Regions from separate parts of the Cryobacterium sp. SO2 genome, predicted to be linked through region 1. Evidence: predicted binding sites of a transcription regulator. Region 1 holds the regulator's gene; each other region holds the start of a gene.
What was found. The regulator LexA, encoded in region 1, represses DNA repair genes until DNA is damaged. The targets are predictions, from matches to a motif close to TCGAACANNTGTTCGA.
Positions count from the first base shown of each region.

Region 1 (5,152 bases):
GAACGCGATCGCCTCGAAGACGTGCCGCACCATGGAGCCGGTGAAGTGGCCGCCGATGAGGTGGAATTCGAAGCCGGCCGGTTCACCGGTGTGCACGAGGTACGGGCGGCCGGAGATGTCGACGACGGCCTGCACGAGGGCCTCGTCCAGCGGCACCAGGGCGTCGCCGTACCGGGAGATGCCGGACTTGTCGCCGAGGGCCTGCTTGATCGCCTGGCCCAGCACGATGCCGATGTCTTCGACGGTGTGGTGCACGTCGATCTCGATGTCGCCCTTGGCGTGCACGGTGAGGTCGGTCAGCGAGTGCTTGGCGAACGCGGTGAGCAGGTGGTCGTAGAACGGCACTGTGGTGTGGATGTCGCTCACTCCGGTGCCGTCGAGGTCGATCGAGAGATCGATGCTCGATTCGCTGGTTTCGCGCTGCAGGTGGGCACGGCGAGGCGCGGGCGTGACGTTGCTCATGGCGTTAGTTTATTCGGCTATCGGACGAAGCCGTGCGATGGCGGTGAGGAAGGCGCTGGTCTCGGCCTCGGTGCCGGCCGAGACGCGCAGGTGGCCGGGGATGCCCACGTCGCGGATCAGGATGCCCTCGGCCAGGAGCGCCTCGAACAGTGCGTGCGGATCGGCCACGCCGCCGAAGAGAACGAAGTTGCTGCCGCTGCGCAGCGGCGAGAAGCCGAGCGCGCTGAGTTCGGTGACCAGACGGTCACGCTGCACCCTGATGTCGTCCACCATGGCGAGCATCTCCCCGGTGTGCGCGAGCGCCGCCACGGCGGCCGCCTGGGTGAGCGCGGAGAGGTGGTACGGCAGGCGCACCAGGCGGAGCGCATCCGTGACCGCCGGATCGGCGGCCAGGTAGCCCACCCGCACGCCGGCGAAGGCGAAGGCCTTGCTCATGGTGCGGGACACCAGCAGGCGCGGGCGGCCGGCCAGGAGGCTGAGGGCGCTCTCGGTTCCCACCGGGGCGAACTCGGCATAGGCCTCGTCGACCACGACGATTCCATCGGTGGCGTCGTAGACGGCCGCGATGGTCTCCAGCGACAGCGGGGTGCCGGTCGGGTTGTTCGGGGAGCAGAGGAAGACGATGTCCGGCGTGGTCTCGTTCACCCAGCGCACGGCCGTCTCCGGGCTCAGCTCATAGTCGGCGTCCCGGCCGCCGGGGATCCACCGGGTATCGGTGCCGGACGCCAGGATCGAGTACATGGAGTACGTCGGCGCGTAGCCGAGCAGGGAACGTCCCGGTCCGCCGAAGGCCTGCAACACCTGCTGCAGCACCTCGTTGGAGCCGTTCGCGGCCCAGATGTTGTCGAGGGTGAGACCGTGCCCGAGGTAGCCGGCGAGGTCCTCGCGCAGCTGGGTGAACTCCCGGTCGGGGTAGCGGTTCACGGTGAGGATCGCCTCGGCGAGGGCCTGCGCGATGTCGGCGGCGACGGCCGGCGGGATCGGGTGGGTGTTCTCGTTGACGTTCAGCGCCACCGGCACGTGCAGCTGCGGTGCGCCGTAGGGGATTTGTCCGCGAAGGTTGGCGCGGAGGGGCAGGTCGTTGAGGCTGGTCACCCGAACAAGCTTAGTTGCGCCGTGGGCGCCCGCTTTCGGGGCAGCAGGCGACGGCTAGTAGGAGGCGGGCAGAGCGAGACGCTGGCCGGGCTCAACGGCCTCGGAGGAGAGCTGGTTGAGGTTGACGATGTCGGCGATCACGTCGCGCGGGTCCTGCTTGGGTGCGATGGACTCGGCCAGCTCCCAGAGGGACTGACCGGCGTCGATCGTGACGTATTCGAACGCCGCGGCGCCCACGCCAGCCGTGCCCTCCGCGGCAGCGACGCCGCCGTTGACGGCGACGGCGATGGAGCCCAGAACCAGCGGCAGGGCCGCGAGCGTGGTGAAAACAACGCGACCACGGCGGGTGAGCCGCAGGTGCGTGCGCGGCACGCCGGTGGCTGCCGCGTGGCCGATGGAAGGACGCACGGCTATCGAGCCGGGCTTCACTGCGTATGCTGCGCTCATGTCGAACCTCCTGGTAACGCATCCGGCCCTCGGCCGGGAGGGCCGGATGCGAATCTATGTTCCGAATATATCTTCGAGTGTTCGAACAAGCAACCCTGTTTCCGGATATTATGGAAACAGATTTCGCAACACACTCGAATACCTGTCTACGATTCCGAGCCCCTTGGCTACAGTTTCGATCGGGTAGCAGTACTCAAACAGACACCACCGACATTCCTTCTGACGTGATCCCTGACCTGATCCGGCTGCGTCAGATGCACCCACCCGGAACCGACAAGCAGAGGAGCGATAACGTGGCACAGGAGAGCACACCTCGGGATAAGGGCGGCACCCGGCGCCGCAAGAGCCTGAGCGACAAACAACGCGCCATCATGGACGTCATCCAGCGCTCAGTGCGCGACAGGGGCTACCCGCCGAGCATGCGGGAGATCGGTGACGCAGTGGGCCTGTCCTCGCTCTCGAGCGTCACCCACCAGCTCAACCAGCTTGAGCTGAGCGGTTACCTGCGTCGTGATCCCAACCGGCCGCGTGCCCTCGAAGTCCTCATCGAGCTGCCGCAGTCCACCGACGAGGTCACACCCGGTGCTGCCGACGATTACCAGTCCGGCATCCAGGTGGGTGACGCGGCGATGGTGCCGTTGGTCGGTCGTATCGCCGCCGGTATCCCGATCATGGCCGACCAGCAGATCGACGAGATCTTCCCGCTCCCCCGCCAGCTGGTGGGCAAGGGTGAACTCTTCATGCTCAAGGTCGTCGGTGAGTCGATGATCGACGCGGCCATCTGCGACGGTGACTGGGTGGTCATCCGACAGCAGAAGACCGCGGAGAACGGCGAGATCGTGGCCGCCATGCTCGATGGCGAGGCCACCGTGAAGGTGCTGCGCCAGCGCGACGGCCACACCTGGCTACTCCCCCGCAACACCAACTTCGAGCCGATCCTGGGCGATTACGCCGAGGTACTGGGCAAGGTCGTCGCGGTGCTGCGCTCGGTCTAGTCCGGCAGCACGAGCACAGAGCAGGCCCGGCCCCGCGAGGGGCCGGGCCTGGTGCGTTAACGCGGCATCGGTCAGACCAGCGTGGCGCGAACCGCCCGCGTGGCGTCGACGATGTTGCGCAGCGAGTCGACGGTCTCGGCGTACCCCCTGGTCTTCAGCCCGCAATCCGGGTTCACCCACACCTGCCGGGCTGGGATCGCTTCGAGCGCCCGTTCCAGCAGTTCGGTGATCTCAGGCACGCCCGGCACCCGCGGGGAGTGGATGTCGTACACGCCCGGGCCGATGCCGTGGTCGAAGCCGCTCGCCTGGATGTCGGTGACGACCTCCATCTTCGACCTGGCGGCCTCGATGCTGGTGACGTCGGCGTCCAGGTTGCGGATGGCGTCGATCACGACCCCGAACTCGGAGTAACAGAGGTGGGTGTGGATCTGGGTCTGGTCGGCGACCCCGGCCGTGGCGAGCCGGAACGATCCGACCGACCAGTCGAGGTAGTCGGCGTGGTCCTTCTTCTTCAGCGGCAGGAGTTCGCGCAGGGCGGGCTCGTCCACCTGGACCACCCGGATGCCCGCGGCCTCCAGGTCGCCGATCTCATCGCGCAGGGCCAGGGCCACCTGGCGGGCGGTCTCGCCCAGCGGCTGGTCGTCGCGCACGAACGACCAGGCCAGGATGGTCACCGGTCCGGTGAGCATGCCCTTGACGGGCTTCTCGGTGAGGGTCTGGGTGTAGCTGGACCATTCGACCGTGATCGGCCGGGGCCTGGACACATCACCCCAGAGGATCGACGGTCGGGTACACCGGGTGCCGTAGGACTGCACCCAGCCGTTCTCCGTGACGGCGAAACCGTCCAGGTTCTCGGCAAAGTACTGCACCATGTCGTTGCGCTCGGGTTCGCCGTGCACCAGCACGTCCAGACCGAGGTCCTCCTGCAGCTGCACGACCCGGGCGATCTCGGCGCGCATGACATCGCGGTAGTCGGCCGGGGAGAGGTCCCCAGCCACCAGGCGGGCCCGGGCGCGACGAATGTCGCCGGTCTGCGGGAACGAGCCGATGGTGGTGGTCGGCAGCGGCGGCAGGTCGAGCACGGCCGCCTGTGCGGCCACCCTGGACTCGTAGTCGCCGCGGCTGAAGTCCGCCGGCGTGAGGATCTCGAGCCTGGAGCGCACGGCGCCGTCGCGCACGCCGGGTGAGACCCGGCGGGAGGCCAGCGACGCGGTCGCCGCATCCAGATGGGCCTGGATCGTCTCCCGTCCTGTGGCGAGGCCCCGGGCGAGGGTGGCGACCTGGCCGATCTTCTGGTCGGCGAAGGCCAGCCAGCCGGCCAACTCGGGACCGAGCTTGGTCTCGTCGGCGACGTCGTGTGGCAGGTGCACCAATGAGGTGGAGGTGGAGACCGCAACGTTCGGGCTCAGGGTTTCCAGCCGGCGCGCGTGGTCGAACGCCGCCGCGAGGTCACCACGCCAGATGTTGTGCCCGTCGATGACACCGCCGACGAGGGTCTTGTCCTTCAGCCCGGGGACGGCAGCCGGCACCGTGCCGCGCACGAGGTCGAGGCCGATGGCCTCGATAGGAGCCGTGGCCAGCACGGCCAGGGCATCGTCGAGGCTGCCGTAGGGCGCAGCGACGAACAGGCCCGGCCGGGTGTCCAGGCCGCCGAGAGCCGCGTAGGCCTGGGCGACGGCGGCGAGAGTGCGTTCCCGCGGGATGTCGATGCTCTCGCTGACGAGGGCGGGCTCATCCAGCTGCACCCACTCGGCACCGGCGACGGCCAGGCGTTCGATCAGGTCCTGATAGACCGGCAGCAGGTCGGCGAGCCTGTCGAGCGGATGGAAGCCCGCCGGGGCCCCGTCGCTCGGCTTGGCCAGGAGCAGGAAGGTCACCGGGCCGACGATCACCGGGCGGGTCAGGTAGCCGTCGGCGACGGCTTCCTCGAACTCCCGCACGATCCGGTCGCTGGCCAGGTGGAACCGGGTCTCCGGGCCGATCTCGGGCACCAGGTAGTGATAGTTGGAGTCGAACCACTTGGTCATCTCGAGCGGCAGGTTGTCGCCGGCCCCGCGCGCCAGGGTGAAGTACCCGGCCAGGTCGAGGTGGCCGTCGGCATCGACGAGGTCTGCGAACCGGGCAGGAATGGCGCCGACCGTGACGGCGGCATC
Region 1 covers NZ_CP117849.1:1,387,468-1,392,619, reverse strand. The annotation lists gene hisB (imidazoleglycerol-phosphate dehydratase HisB) at 1-462, opposite strand, end outside; gene BJQ94_RS06350 (histidinol-phosphate transaminase) at 472-1,557, opposite strand; gene BJQ94_RS06345 (LysM peptidoglycan-binding domain-containing protein) at 1,612-2,004, opposite strand; gene lexA (transcriptional repressor LexA) at 2,298-2,999, shown strand; gene metE (5-methyltetrahydropteroyltriglutamate--homocysteine S-methyltransferase) at 3,071-5,152, opposite strand, start outside.

Region 2 (5,152 bases), 1.3 Mb from region 1:
GCTGCGCCAGTGGTCTGCGGCCGATGAGGCAGCCGTGACGGATGCGCTTCGCCTCACCGACGTCGCCGACCTGGCAACCCGGCCGGTAGACGAGCTCTCCGGCGGGCAACGGCAGCGCGTGTGGATCGCTATGGTCCTTGCCCAGCAGACACCGCTGATCCTGCTGGATGAGCCCACCACCTATCTCGATATCGCACACCAGATCGAGGTGCTCAACCTGCTTCACGACCTCAACGGGCAGGGGCGAACCATCGTGGCGGTGCTGCACGACCTCAACCATGCCGCTCGGTACGCCTCCAACATCATCGCCATGCAGGACGGCCGGATCGTGGCGCACGGCCCGCCCCGAACGACCATCACCGCCGAGCTGGTCGCCGGGGTCTTCGGCCTGCCCAACATCGTCATCAACGATCCGCTCACGGGCACTCCCCTGGTGGTTCCCGCTGACACCCGGCTGCCCCACCCCGTGCACAGGCCGGCCTGAGCCACGACCTGCATAGCCACAGGTTCAGCCGAGAATCGATCCCACCGTCACGGCCATCTTCTCGTCGCCGCGCGGCAGGGACACCGTGGCGGCGAGCAATCGGCGCAGCCCGGGCAGCCCGCCGCGGCTGAACGCCGCCCGCTGCCGCTCAGCGCCGGTGCCGTCCACCGCCAGCCGCGCCACCGCCTCCGCCGCCAGCTCCAGGTCACCCAGTTGCACGAGCTCGGGCTCGACCAGCCGCAGGAGCCTGCGGAGGCAGTCGTGCGCCGGGGCCAACGCCCCGACCAGCGGATCGAACACCTCGTGGCGCATCCCGAAGTGAGCAGAGTGCAACAGCGCGGCCGACAGGAGCTCTGACGGCATCTCGGCGGATGCCGTCGCCGCGGCGCTCTGCGCGTTCGGGACTGCGAGCGAGTGCGCCACCAGCGCCCGGCACAGTGTGGTGATGAACAGGGTGGTCTGCGTGTCGAGTTGCGCGTCCGCCATCCTGAACTCGATCGTGGGCAGGTGCTCGGAGAGGCGCACATCCCACATGATCACGCCCAGGTCGACGGTGCCGCCGATGCCCAACAGGCGGGCGATCCGCCGGTCGTAGTCCGCGGCGTCGACGAACGAGGGCGGGCAACCGGAGGTCGTCCACCGGCGCAGCAGCACAGTGCGCCAACTGTCGTGCCCGGTGTCCTGCCCTCGCCACAGGGGTGAGTTCGACGCGATCGCCGTCAAAAGGGGCAACCAGGGCCGCACCGCGTTGAGTACGACCACACCGGCCTGCCGACTGGGAATGCCCACGTGTACGTGCAGACCACTCACCTGGTGGTCGGCGATCACGGCGTCCATGGTGCGCACGATGTGTCGGTAGCGTTCGGTGTCGGTGATCGAGGGGAACTCGGTGGTGTCGGGCGGGGTGCCGATACTCGCCACCACGACTCCCAGCTCGGCTGCGCGTATCGCCACCGCACGGCGGAACCCCGCGACGGCCGCACGGGCGTCGTCTATCCGCTCGAACACGGCCGAGGCGTGCTCGATCTGCGAGGCCAAGAACTCCCGGTGCGTGACGTCTCGCCACTTGACCGTGGCCGAGAGCGTGTCGAAAACCCTGGCGCCCGCATCCACTGGGCACAGGGTTTCAGGATCGAGGAACTGGAACTCCTCTTCGATGCCGAACGTAGCCACGATGACCTCTCCCGTCACCGCCCGATCACGACGGTGTGAATCCGATTGGGACGAGTTTGCACTCCATCCCCTCCGCCGGTCAAGGGCTGTCAGGAGGGTCGAAGGATGTGCACAGCGATCTGGGCGCTGGCCCGAGGGAGGTGCATTATGGTCGCGTGCGCGTCGCCGCAGGCGTGCCGGATCGGAGAGGTACGGATGTGCAGATGGCTGGCCTATATCGGGGAACCGCTGCGTCCCTCGAAGATCGTGCTCGACGCAAAGCACTCGATCGTCGCGCAATCGCTGGATTCCCCGCTCGGGGCCGAGACCGTGAACGGTGACGGTTTCGGCTTCGGCTGGTATCCCACCGGAGCCCCGGCGGGTACGGCGCCTGCGCTCTTCCACAGCATCGAACCGGCCTGGAATGACGCGAACCTGCGCGAACTCAGCCGGGCGATCGAGAGCCCACTCTTCTTCACCCACGTACGCGCGGCGACCGCGCCCCCGATCCAGCAGACCAACTGCCACCCGTACCGCTTCGAAAACTGGATGTTCATGCACAACGGAGCCATCGCGAGCTGGCGGCAGCTGCGCCGAGACCTCACCCTGGCGATCGACCCCGAACTGTACCCGAACGTGCTCGGGACGACGGACTCCGAGGTACTTTTCCATCTCGCCCTCAGCCTGGGGCTCCGTGACGACCCGATCGACGCCATCGGGCGCGCGATACGCATGGTCGAGTCCGTCGGGCATTCCCAGGACGTGCAGTTCCCCTGGCAGGGCACCGTCGCCGTGTCGGATGGCACCACGCTCTGGGCATTTCGCTACTCATCCCAGGGCCGCACGCGCTCGTTGTTCCACTCGGCAGACATCCCCACCCTGCGGGAGATGTACCCGGAGCAGGAGCGCCTCGCGGCCTTCGGCGACCGGGCCAAGGTCGTGGTCTCCGAACCGCTCAACGACCTGCCCGGTGCCTTTGTCGAGGTGCCGGAGTCCTCAGCCCTCACGATCGACCCCGATGGGTACCGCCACCAGCCGTTCCTGGTCGGCTGAGAGCACCAGCGCACTGGCGCGGGAGATACAGGAAACGCCACCTCGGAGGGTGGCGTTTCGTGTGTTGTCAGCAGCGTGTGGCAACAACCCAATGGTGGAGATGCGGGGAATTGAACCCCGGTCCATTGCTGTGGTCATGTTTCTTCTACGGGTGTATCCAGTGAAGACGTTTTACTCGGCTCCGGAATTTGCCACTGGCACCTACTCCGACGAGCCCAGCCCTCGTTTAAGTCCCCCTATACCCCGAGGCTCAGGATAGGAGCAATCTCTCTAAATGACGTCAGGATCCGAGTAGAGAGCATTCCCGGTCTGACGGTCTCAATGTGGTTCTACTTAGGCCGCGAGGGCGAAAGCGGAACGCGAGACAGTGCGGTTTGAATTGGCACTTATTGTTTTGCAGAGATCGTTTACGAGATAACCCTGCATCCTCGACCCGCTTCTCACAGTTACGCAGGCAATGTCGAAACCGATCATCCCCATGTTCACGCAGCTCCTGGTCCGTTATGAACCTGAGCGATACGCGGTTGTTGTCACACGCTGTTGAGTTTCCAAGACCGCAGTGGCGAACATTTCAGCCCACCACTACGGCCTTTCAGGATACATCACTTTGAGCGCGAGGCGGTAGCCAGGTCCGCTGGGTCCGCTGGTCTAGCCCGTCAAGACCCCGCGACCCGGCCTCAAAAACGCGCCCATCCGTTGGTCGAGCTCGTCGAGACCCCGCGACCCTGCCCCTCAAGCCCCCCCCATCCGCTGGTCGAGCCTGTCGAGACCCCGCGCCCCGGCCTCAGAGCAGCTGGGTATTAGTCGAAGTCACGTTCTGAGGAGAAAGTGACTTTATGAGGAGATAGTGAGTTTATGAGGACGGAATCGGCCAGAACGTCCTATTTTGCGGCCTATTTCCTCTTAAACGTGCGTCGCCCTCCGCTGGGTCAAGCCGGATAGATCCGCGAGATTGCCCTGTGAATAACATGAGATATCCTCGCATAAGCCTCTCATTCGTGGGAGAATGAAGGTATGGACGAAGACCTGGCAGGTGGTTCCACAGCATCTGAGAATGCAGCAGCAGCGGGAGGCGCTCCCCCTGCGTCTTCAGGTGCGGATGCGCCCTGTGATTGGAACACGAGCCTGGCCGGTCCGGCCCGGGTTACTCCCGCTATCACCGCCTCGCCTGACTCCACCGTAGGCGGCACCACCGACACTCGATCCGGCTCCGCGTCCGGGTCCGGCCGGGCCCGCCGTGCCCCGGGCGACAAGCGGCCGGAGTGGCGGGACCCGTCCGAGCTGCCCGGAGTGCAGCGGGTGGTCGCCGGGGCGTTCGGCGAGAAGTTGAAGGTGTTGGAAGAAGCGTCCCGCACGGTGCAGGCAGTGATGGACTCGATCGACGTCGAGGGCCTCAGCGACCCCGAGGTCGTCGCTTTGACGCAGATGGTGGAGCGCACCGGCCGGCCGGTCGATGCGGCCCGGGTGGCGACGGCGAGCGTGGTGGGGTATCGGTCGCGGCGGTTCCTGGGCAGCGAGTCCCTGGCCTGGCGGTTGGGCTGCTCCCACGCGAACGATTTGCTCACCCGGTTGACGGGCGCGTCGGTGCCGGAAATGAAGCGACGGGTGGCGCTGGGAGACAAGGTCTGCCCGCGGGTGCTCGGAGACAGGGTGTTGGAGCCAGTGTTCCCGGTGGTCGCCGCGGCACTTCGGGCGGGCGAGTTGGGTGTTGATGCGGCGGAGACGATCGTGAAGGGTCTGGCCGATTACACGGTGCATGGCCGGTTTGATGCGAACCAGGACGACGTGCACGGCTGTGAAGCGGCCCTGGTCGAAAGCGCAACCGGGTCGATCTTCGGCCGAACCCCCGACCCCGGCGACGACCCGGATGGCAGCGACCCCGACACGGTCTGCACCGGACCGGTGGCACGCCTGGGCGACTCGGACGGATCCGTCTACTCCGTCGATTCTCTGCACGCCATGGCCCTGCAGTGGCAAGCGTTCCTCAACCCCGACGGCGCCGCGCCCACCGAAGCCGTCCTGGAAGCGAAGTCGACGTTCTCCTTCGGCACACTCACCAACGGCCTCCACCCCCTGCGCGGCGCGGTGACGCCGGAGCTCAAGGGCATCATGCAGGGCGTGTTCAACACCTTCCAGTCCGCCCGCTCCGCCCCCGCGTTCCCCTCCGCGGAAGACCAGCAGCGCATTGAGGCCGGCGAACTCGTACCTGGCGAGGTCATCGACGAGCGCACCGGCGGGGAGAAACGCGCCGATATCCTCCGCGGCATCCTCACCCAGGTCGCCCAGGACCCCCGCACCCCCACCATGGGCGGCATGCCACCCACCGTGATGGTGCACGTGAACGCCACGGACCTCCTCGCCCAGGCCGGGGTCGGATGGATCGACGGGGTGGAGGGGCCGATCTCAATGAAGACGATCAACCAGATGATCGACAACGGCGGCTACCGGCCGATCTTCTTCGGC
Region 2 covers NZ_CP117849.1:2,650,552-2,655,703, forward strand. The annotation lists gene BJQ94_RS12400 (ABC transporter ATP-binding protein) at 1-484, shown strand, start outside; gene BJQ94_RS12405 (YbdK family carboxylate-amine ligase) at 509-1,657, opposite strand; gene BJQ94_RS12410 (class II glutamine amidotransferase) at 1,853-2,689, shown strand; RNA gene ssrA (transfer-messenger RNA) at 2,782-3,167, opposite strand; gene BJQ94_RS12420 (HNH endonuclease signature motif containing protein) at 3,704-5,152, shown strand, end outside.
Region 2: the regulator LexA is predicted to act here: its motif matches at 3,494-3,509, upstream of BJQ94_RS12420 (HNH endonuclease signature motif containing protein).

Region 3 (5,152 bases), 1.9 Mb from region 1:
GGGAGTGGGCGTTGGTGTGGGCGCGGCTGCGGGCCCGGCAACTAGAGAGGTCGCACTTGTCGGAGCCAGGCCGGGAGTGCCTGCGGGTGCACCCGCCGTGAGCACGACCGAGCCGGCGACGAGCAGGCTCCCGATCCCGAGCTGACGAAGTCGGCGTGCGTACCCACCATGGTGTCCGGTGCGACCGTTCGACGTCAGATTCATGCCGTTTCGCACCCCGGGTTCGGTATGAGTGATAGCCGGTATCCGGCAGGTGGAGGCAGTATCGCACCAGCCGCCGGAGCCCGCTACGACCTGCTGTCCCGCCCTGGCGACCCGCCCTGCATGTGTCGCGCCCCTGCCCGTTATCTGGGTGCGGTGGGGCTGTTGCTGCGTAGTTCGATGAGTACCTGGCCGGGGTCGACGGATGCCGGTGGCCGCGACCAGTATCGGCCGTGATGTTCGAAGATCTGCCAGCCCTGGGCGTGCAGGAGGCGGTGGTGTGGTGGACAGAGCAGGATGCCCAGGCGGATGTCGGTATGACCGTGGTCGCGGGCCCAGTGTTCGAGGTGATGGGCTTCGGTTTGGGAGGGCGGCCGGTCGCAGGTGCCCCACCTGCAGCCGCCGTCGCGCGCGGCCAGGGCCAGCCGTTGCGCCTGGCTGAAGATTCGCTCCTCCCGGCCCAGGTTCAGCGGCTGGCCGTCGGTGTCGAAGACGACCTCGACCGTGCCTGAGGTGCAGATCAATCGGTCGATGCTCTCCTTTGACACCGGCGCCGGGTTGCCTTCGATGTAGCCGTGGCCGGTGCCGTCGGGGATCGCCACGAGGATGTCGTCTGGTTCCGGCGCACTCGCTGCTACGGGTGCGGGCGCGGGGCGCCTGACGGGGCGCTGGTCGGGTTCAGTGGTCAGCACCCGCACGGCGGGGGTGCGGCCGCCGAGCATCCGGTTGGGGTTGACCTCGGCGCCGGCCTTGAGGAGGTCGATGAAGGTGTCGGCGGCGATCTGTTCGGTGCTGCGCGGGTCGTCCTGCACGGCCTTGGCCCACGCGGCCCGGTCCGGGTCGACGAATCTCACGCCGCCGCGGCGGGGGCCGGTGAGGCTGTCGTACACCGACACGATGAACTCGCCCTGCTCCGGTGGGAACAAGCCGTGGATGTGCACCTGCCCGGCCGGGGTCTTCCAGACCCGCAGGTAGCGGTCGTCCCAGGCCTTCTGCTCCCGGATGGCGATGCCGGCCTCGTCGAGTGAGTCCCGCATCCGCCGGGAGCGCTTGAGCAGCGCGTCCACGTTCATCCGCCGGGACTCCTCCAGGAGTGTGCGCACTGCGTCGGCGAGGGTCTGGCCGGTGACGACGGAATCGATGTCGCCCAGGCCGGTTCGGATCGCGTGCGCGGCCGCGACCGAGAGGGCCCCGGTGCTCACGGCGTCGGAGATCGGTGCGTGCCACGGCAGGGCCACCGGCTCCTCGAGCGGCGTGAATTCATCGAACAGACCCGGTGCGATGGCCGATTCGTCCTCCGCCTGGGCCGCGCGCGCGGCCTGCGCTTCCTGCGCGGCCTCGGCATCGCCGAGCATCCGGCCCACGTCCACGAGCTTGCGGGCATCCTGCCGGGTCGACCCGGTCATCTCCTGAATCAACTCATCCGGCGAGAGGAAACCCTGCCGGGCTGCCAAGCCCTCCTGGCCCAGCTCCCGCCTCGACCGGTGCGCGAGGGTCTTCGCCAGCCACACCGACCGGGTCTCCACCAGGCCCCGCAACCGCGCCAGATCCCGTTGCCCGGCCAGTAGTTCCGCATCGCTCAGCGCGTCGTAGTCTGCACTGCACGAGCCCAATTTGTCGACCGCGGAAACCGCCGCCATCAGGGAATCCGCAGCCGCGACCACACCGGGCCCGGTGCTGGAAAGCACCGGGCCGGAGGTGAAGGGATCTGCGATGGTGGACATGCATTGAGAATAACTCAACACCGAACGTTTGTCTGGGCAGAAACAAGGTTGTGGAGAAGATTTCTGACCTGTTTTGCCGGCTCGGTGACGGTGCGGGTGGTGAGCCCACTCGTGCGGTCAGCTTCCCAGATGCTCGTGCAGGAAGGCCGCGACCTCGCCGCGCATGGCGGCATCCAGGATTCCGATTGAGTGCAGGTTGCCGGGCACGGTCACGAGCTGGTTGTTGATCCCCAGTCGGTTGAGATCCTCCGCGAAGCCTGTCGACTGGCTGAGGGGGATGAACTCCTCGGTCGAGGTGCCGATGAAGACCGGCGGGTCGGTGCGGTCAAGCGAGTCGACGGCCGACGCGTCGTCGACGGCCGGACAGTCCAGCAGCGAGGAGCAATCGAGATAGTCGAGCGCGATCTGCTCCAGGCCCGACGACCCGCCTGAGACGACGATGCCCTCATAGCTGAGGTCGACCGGCCCGGAGAGTTCGGCGACGGCCGCGACCCTGCTGCCTTCCGTGAGCGATCCGCGACCGCGGGTGCCGAGGAGCGTCACGAGGTTGCCGCCGGCCGAGCCGCCGAACGCGCCGATGCGGTCAGGGTCGATGCCGTAGGTCCCGGCGTTGGCGCGCATCCACTCCACGGCGCGGCCGACGTCGTCGATCGCGGCGGGGAAGCTGACCTGCGGCACCAGGCGATAGTTCACCGAGTAGGCCACGAATCCCTCGGACGCCAGCCACTCGCAGACATTGCGCCAGTCGCTGTTGGCCTTGTCCCCGCGCGCCCAGCTTCCGCCGTGCACAGAGATCACAGCGGGACGCAACGTGGGCTCGACGGGTGTCTCGGTGAGAGCGCCGGCATCGGCAGCCGTGCCCGTGCCCGCCTCCAGGTTTGCGCTGGCGTCCGCGCCGGAGCCGTCCGCGCTCGCATCCGCCGACGGCGTCGCCGCGGGATCGTCGTCCACAGCCCCGTCCGCAGTGGCCGCATCGTCGGCGGCCGGTGTGACGGTGCCCGCGGGGGAGCACACGTCCAGGGTCAGCTGGGTGCCGTCCGGCTCGGTGGCATAGACCACGTCCTCGTCGATGACAGCATCACCGGGCGCCACGAAGGTGCGGATGCCGACCACGGCCGTTGTATCGACCTCGCTCGCGGTGCCGCCGGCCTGCGCGGGGGCCACGGGGCGCAGATTCCAGTGGAATCCGGACAGCAGTGTGGTTGCCACGACGGCAAGGCCGACGGCATAGGCGACGAAGAATAGGCGAAAGCGTCGGGAGCCTAGTCCGATGGTGCGGCGACCGGTGCTCACTGATGCTCCTGAATGCGCTGGGTGCGGGTACTCCCGAGAATAGATCGCCGGGGCCGGGCCCGCTAATCGGCGGGCTCCCGAGTGAGCCCGGGCGCGTCGTGGAAAATCCCTGACCAGCGCCTGAGGCCGCCGGCCAGGTCGCGCGAAGGACTCAGGCAGGCGCGGGGGCGTCGCGCACGATCCCCGGGCGCAGCGCTGCGAGCATCCGGGTCAGGTCCAGGGTGGCCGCGCTGGCCGCAACGATGGCTTCCGCGCCCAGCTCCCGGTGGTCGTGGATCGCCTGGGTCACGGCGGCGACGGCATCCTCGGCCGTCTGCAGTGTGGCGAGGCTCGTCGAGCCCGTGTCCCATTCGGTCACCACGGCGGCCGTCGCCCGCGCGGCGGCGCACAGCGGCGGGCGCAGCAGGTCAGGCAGCTCAACGGGCACCGGCGTGCCCCAGGCTGCCCCGGCGAGCACGTCGGTGAGGTCGCGCACATAGAAGGTCACGTTTTCCAGCGCCGCCAGGTCGTCGTAGTCGGTCCTCAGGTCGTGTGGCCGGATGCGTGCCCGCGGGTTGATCCGACGGCTCTCGTCGGCGTCGGCCAACGTGCGGCGCACCGCCGCCGTAGTGCCCGCCAGGGTCTGACCCTGCGTGGACCACTCACCTTCCGCGGGTGGCCAGCTCGCGTCGAGCGCATCCGCCAGCGAGCCCAGATGCAGCCCGAGCGCACCGCGCAGCCCGGACAACTCCTTCACCGCGGCGGTCACTCGCAACGGCGGCGCGACCAGCAGATTGACGGCGAGGCCCACCACGATGCCGAGGGTCATCTGCGAGACGTACCCGATCGAGTAGCCGTCCGCATTCGGACCGCCGACGATCAGCACGAAGAGTCCGGCGATCGGCACGTATTCCCGGCCGGCGCCGAGCTGGCGGATGCCGCCGAACAGTATGCCGATTCCCACCACGAGGGAGACCGTGAGCAGGCTCGGTTCGCTGAAGATGATCACCGCGGCCGCCAGGCATATACCGATGACGAGCCCGGCCAGGGTCTGCACGGCGTTCGTGATCGACCCCATCAGGGTCGGGAAGCTCGCGACGATCACCCCGAGCGGCGCGTAATAGGGGTACGCGTCTGCGACACCCGGCATCAGCGGGGCGAGCTTCCAGGCGATCGCCACCGCGACGGCGGTCTTCACGGCCTGCAGCAGACGCGGCTGCCAGACGAACGTCTTCAGCTGGCCGCCGGTTTTGCGCAGGGAGAGGTCGGCTGAAGGCATTGACCGATTGTGCACGATCAAAGCCGCTCCGCCCAATCCACGCGCCCCGCCTCATCAATGTCCCGCCGATACGGTCGGCTGCCCGCGGAAGAGAATCGCGACACGATCCCACCTCGGCACTCGGCGATGGATGCGCCCACCAGCGCCTATATAGAGGACACCGGAACAGTGATGCAGTGACGAGCACGGCCGTTCTGCTCAACGCAGAGGCCCAGGAGGGGGTCCGGCACCACCTGGCGCTGTCGATTGGGGGACAAAGTCATCCGTGACTTTTGGGGCTCGATCAGGTAACGTAGACAAGTCGGCTCTTGACACCGCGTGTTTTATTGTGTGCGCGGATGGGTTTGTAAGTCAGGATGGGCCGGTTTCCCAGTAATCCGCTGGTGAAAAATCACTGTATGTGAACGGCCCCGGCCATAGACTGCCCGGGTTCTCAGGTTGCGTCGCTGTGCGGCGTTGTTCTGCCATGTACTCAACACAACCCAGGAATACTTCTATGCCTACTAGCAAGAAGCCGGCCGTCGGCCGCGCAGCCAAGAACTACGACCCGAGCTACTCCAAGGGCGGCCCCAAGGGCGCACCCAAGGGTGGCAGCAAGAGCCCCGGACACCGCGGATACCGCGCAGACGAGGGCGCCCCCAAGAAGCAGCGCTGGAACGCCGACGAGCGCGCCGCG
Region 3 covers NZ_CP117849.1:3,540,859-3,546,010, reverse strand. The annotation lists gene BJQ94_RS16685 (hypothetical protein) at 1-145, shown strand, start outside; gene BJQ94_RS16680 (HNH endonuclease signature motif containing protein) at 345-1,925, opposite strand; gene BJQ94_RS16675 (alpha/beta hydrolase) at 2,043-3,218, opposite strand; gene BJQ94_RS16670 (FUSC family protein) at 3,370-4,476, opposite strand; gene BJQ94_RS16665 (DEAD/DEAH box helicase) at 4,973-5,152, shown strand, end outside.
Region 3: the regulator LexA is predicted to act here: its motif matches at 1,946-1,961, upstream of BJQ94_RS16680 (HNH endonuclease signature motif containing protein).

Region 4 (5,152 bases), 820 kb from region 1:
GCCGGCTGGGCGGCGCGGCCGGTGCGGCGGGTGAGGCCGTCGAGCAGCATCACGCCCACGAGCACGAGGTAGGTGACGATGGTGAACACGTCGGGCCGGTCGGGCACGGCGGTCTGCGCCACGGCCAGGGTGGCGGCGATCTCGGCGAGGAGGAACCCGAGGGTGCTCCACAGCACGCCCACGAGCGCGCCGGAACCGGCGCCGCCGACCATGATCAGGGCCATCTTGGGCAGCGAGATGAGGAACATGTCCGAGGACGAGAACACGCCGGGCATGCCCAGCACCGCGCCGGTGAACAGGTAGGTGCAGGCGGCGCCGAGCACGAGGTAGGCGATGGTGAGCGGCACCGTGCGCCAGCGGGCGAGGAGCGCGAGCAGGGCGCCCATGCCGAGGATCGCCGCGACGGTGAGCTGCAGCCGGTCGGTGACGGGGAACATGCTCAGCGCCAGCACCGACGCCAGCGCGCCGGCCAGGCAGACAAGGCCGAACCAGTGGCTGGCGCGGGCCAGGGCGCGGCTGAGCGTGGCCTGCACCAGGTGGCCGGGTAACCCAAGTGACATTGCGCCCTCTCCGCCTCTGATTATCTCAGGTGTGCGGGATTCGGCGGCCACCCGGCTGGGGGTGTGGCGCCTCCCAGCGCGCGTGGGGGCAGAACCCAGGGTCGCGGTGGGCATGAGACGGATGGAGCGGCGAGGTGCGCGGGCGCTCGTTGGAGTGCTAACCACGGCGGGGCATCCGTCGCTGCACGTGTTTGGTGCGGCGGCACGCGTTGGAACACGTGCCGCGGGTCTTATCACGGGCCGCGAGACCAGACCGGGCGGCACGGCCCGCGGCGGGGACGCGGGTAGGGGTGCGACTCAAAACAGGGTGGGGGTGAGTTCGGGAGGCAGCTCGGCCGCGATGAGGGAACCGGCGGGCGGCGCATCAGTGCCGGTAGGGGTGGCGGTGCCGGGTGGATCGGTGAGCGCCGTGGAGAGGATGCCGCCGGTGGCGGGGTCTTCGCGGCGGTGGCTGAGGCCGTGCGCGCGCATGAGCGGCTGGATGCGGCCGGCCAGCCACTGGCGGTACTCCTTGGGGGCGTAACTGCCGCGTTTGAACATCTCCCGGTAGCGGGGCAGCAGCTCGGGGTGGTCGTGTTCGAGCCACTGGAAGTACCACTCCTTGACCCCGGGCTTGAGGTACAGCGCGCTGTAGAGCACCCCGGTGGCGCCGGCGGCTTTGGCCTGGCGCATGGCCTCGTCGAGGTGGGCGCGGGTGTCGGTGAGGAAGGGCAGGATCGGCATCAGGAACACCGAGCAGTCCAGGCCCTTGTTTCGGATGGCGGTGACCGTGGCCAGGCGGGCCTTGGTGCTCGGGGTGCCGGGCTCGACCGCCTGCTGCAGCTCGTCGTCGTAAATGGCGATCGACATCGCGAGGTCGACGGGGACCTGTTGGCTGGCCTCCACGAGCAGATCGAGGTCGCGGCGCAGCAGCGTGCCCTTGGTGAGGATCGAGAACGGGGTGCCGGAGTCGGCTAGCGCGGCGATGATGCCGGGCATCAGCCGGTAGCGACCCTCGGCCCGCTGGTACGGGTCGGTGTTGGTGCCCAGCGCCACCGGATGCTTGCCCCAGGTGGGTTTGCCGAGCTCCTTGCGGAGGATCTCGGCCACGTTGACCTTGACGATGATCTCGTTGTCGAAGTCCTTGCCGGCGTCGAGGTCGAGGTAGTTGTGGGTGGGGCGGGCAAAGCAATAGGTGCAGGCATGGGAGCAGCCGCGGTAGGGGTTGATGGTCCAGCCGAAGGGCATGGCGCTTTGGCCGGGCACCCGGTTGAGCGCGGACTTGGCGAGCACCTCGTGGAAGGTGATGCCGTCGAACTCGGGGGTGCGCACGCTGCGCACGAGGTTGTTCAGCCGGGCCAGTCCGGGGAGTGCCCCGGCCTGCTCGGTTGTCAGTTCCTGTTCACTCCAGCGCATGCACCAATTCGAACACACGTTCTAGTGGGATGCAAGTGGGCGGGGTGGGCATCCGTGATTTGTGGCGGGTGGGTGAGCTGGTGCACCGGGGCTGGGGTCACTGGGCGCGGTGCGCGGGCAAGGCGCCGCTTCGCGGGTGGCGCGCCACCCGCGTTGCGGCGCCTGACCCGCGCAGCTCGTTTGGGCCGCCGGTGCCGATGGCGCGCCACCCGCGCAACGGCGCGGCACCCGCGCTACTGCGAGTAGGGACGAGCACGGTGGGCAGGAACGGCTGGAGTGGCCCGGATTTGCTAGTGCCCGGGCCCACTCAACTAGCGAAAATGGGCCAGTCCCGGGGTAGCGCGCGGGGCGCAACGATGACTGGCCCAGAATCGCTAGTGCGGGAGGGGTGAGAACTAGCGAAAATGGGCCAGTCTCGGCGGGGCGGGAGCTACGGCCGGGAGCTAGGGCGGGAGCTACGGGCGGTAGCCGCGGGGCTTGAGCTACGGGGTGATAGGCACGGACTCCAGCCCGAGCGGCTTGGTGCGGGGCATGTAGAAGGCCGCCGCGACGGTGGCCACCGCGGTGATCACCAGGGCGAGGAACACGGCGGAGGAGGCGGCCGTGATCGCCGCGGGGTCGTGGCTCTGGTTGCCGGGCAGCGCGTAGATGGCGTTGGCGACGGCGCCGAAGATCGCCACGCCGACGGCGCTGCCGATCGACCTCGCGAACATGCTGGTTCCGGTGACGACCCCGCGTTCGTCCCAGCCGACGCTCGACTGCGCGGCGATCATCGACGGCGTGGCCACCAGACCGAGGCCGAGGCCGATCACGAAGCAGGACAGCGCAACGGTGACGACGGATGGCGTTGACGCGGTAATGGCCAGCACAGCCGTGCCGAGCACGGTGATCGCCATGCCGATGAGCACTGTGGTGCGGAAGCCGATGCGCAGGTAGAGCCGTCCCGATTGTGAGGCCGAGATCGGCCAGCCGATGGTGAGGGCCGCGACGGCGAGGCCGCCGAGGATGGGGGTGGCCCCGAGCGCACCCTCGAGGTAGGTCGGCACGAACGAGGTCAAACCCAGCATGATCGCGCCGACACCCAGCCCGATCAGCGAACTCGTGAGCACCACTCGCCGCGAGAAGATCCACATGGGGAGCACGGGTTCGGCCGCCCGGCGCTCGGCGAACACGAAGGCGACCAGCAGCAGCCCGCCGAGGGTGAAGGCGCCGATGCTCTGCAGCGAGTCCCACGCCCAGGACTGTCCGCCTTCGAGCACGGCCAGGAGGAGGGCGCTCAGCGCGAGCATCAGCAGGGTGGCGCCGAGGTAGTCGACCTTGTGCTGGCGGTGCTGGACGGTTTCGTGGAACGTGCGCAGCAGCATCCATGCCGCAATGAGGCACAGCGGGATGTTGATGAAGAAGATCCAGCGCCACGTCGAGAATTCGGCGAAGAGCCCGCCGAGGGTGGGCCCGACGACGGAGGACACCGCCCACACGCTGGCGAGGTAACCCTGGGTCTTGGCGCGTTCGGCCACCGTGTAGATGTCGCCGGCGATGGTGACCGACATCGGCATGATGGCGCCGGCGCCCAGGCCCTGCACGGCGCGGAACGCGATGAGGGCAGGCATGCTCCAGGCGAACCCGCACAGGATCGAGCCGAGCAGGAAGATGCCGATGCCGAACAGGAGGATCGGCTTGCGTCCGATGACATCGGACAGCTTCGCGTACACCGGCACGGACACGGCCTGGGCGAGCAGGTAGATGGAGAACAGCCACGGGAACTGCGAGAAACCGCCGAGGTCCTTCACGATGGAGGGCACCGCGGTGGCGAGGATCGTCGACTCGATGGCGACCAGCCCGGTCGTCAACATGAGGGCGATCAGGATGGGCCCGCGCTCGGAGCGGAAGCCGACATCCCTCCTGTCGACACTCATCGGATGGCCAGGGCCCGGGTGTCGTTTCTAGAGGTCACCCTGAACGAAAGCTCCGAGCGCGGCTGAGTATTCCGACCACTCGCTGATCGAGCTTGTCGAGATCCTGTCGCGAGGTCTCGACAGGCCCGACCAGCGGATGCGACCTAGGCCGTGAGGTGCAGAGTCGCTGCGGTGGCGGCCAGGGAGGCGGCCGCAGCGGCGGGGTCGTCGCTGAGCTTGGTGCCCAGGCTGGGGATCATCTCGCGCAGGCGCGGCTCCCAACGGGAGTACTCCCCCGGGAAACAGCGCTGCAACAGGTCGACCATGATCGGCGCCGCGGTGGATGCTCCGGGTGACGCCCCGAGCAAGCCCGCGATGCTGCCGTCGGCGGAGGTGATGACCTCGGTGCCGAACTGCAGCACGCCGCCGGCCTTGGCGTCCTTCTTCATCACCTGCACGCGCTGCCCGGCGGTGATCAGCTCCCAGTCCTTGGCCTGGGCGGTGGGCATGAACTCGCGCAGCGCGTCGAGCTTGGCCTTTCGCGAGGCGAAGACCTCGCCGATCAGGTACTTCATCAGGCCGAAGTTGTTCTTCGCCACGGCGAGCATCGGCACCAGGTTGTGCGGGCGCACCGAGAACGGCAGGTCGAACCAGGTGCTGCGCTTGAGGAACTTGGGGCTGAAGCCGGCGAACGGGCCGAACAAAAGTGAAGTCTCGCCATCCACTACCCGGGTGTCGAGGTGCGGCACCGACATCGGCGGGGCCCCCACGGCGGCCTTGCCGTAGACCTTGGCCTGGTGCTGGGCCACGATCGCCGGGTTGGAGGTGCGCAGGAACTGGCCGCTGATCGGGAAACCGCCGAAGCCCTTGATCTCGGGGATGCCGCTCTTCTGCAGCAGCGCGAGGGCTCCGCCGCCGGCGCCGACGAAGACGAACTTGGCCTCGACCGTGTTGGTGTACCGGCCCACCAGGCTGAGCAGCTTGAGCCGCCAGGAGCCGTCCTCGAGCTGCTTGAGGGAGGTGACCTGCTGGTTGACGTGCACATCCACGCCACGCTTCTTGAGCGAGTCGAAGAGGTAGCGGGTGACGGCGCCGAAGTCCACGTCGGTGCCGGAGGCGATGCGGGTGGCGGCGATCTTCTGCTTGGCGGCGCGCTTCTTGGTGAGCAGCGGCGTCCACTGACCGATCACGGCCGGGTCCTCGCTGTATTCGAGGCCGGCGAACAGCGGCTGGTCGGCGAGAGCGTCACGGCGCTTGCGCAGGTAGTCCACGTTGGAGGCGCCGTGCACGAAGGTCATGTGC
Region 4 covers NZ_CP117849.1:570,245-575,396, reverse strand. The annotation lists gene BJQ94_RS02680 (ATP-binding protein) at 1-560, opposite strand, end outside; gene BJQ94_RS02675 (Rv2578c family radical SAM protein) at 858-1,955, opposite strand; gene BJQ94_RS02670 (MDR family MFS transporter) at 2,438-3,871, opposite strand; gene BJQ94_RS02665 (malate:quinone oxidoreductase) at 4,015-5,152, opposite strand, start outside.
Region 4: the regulator LexA is predicted to act here: its motif matches at 1,964-1,979, upstream of BJQ94_RS02675 (Rv2578c family radical SAM protein).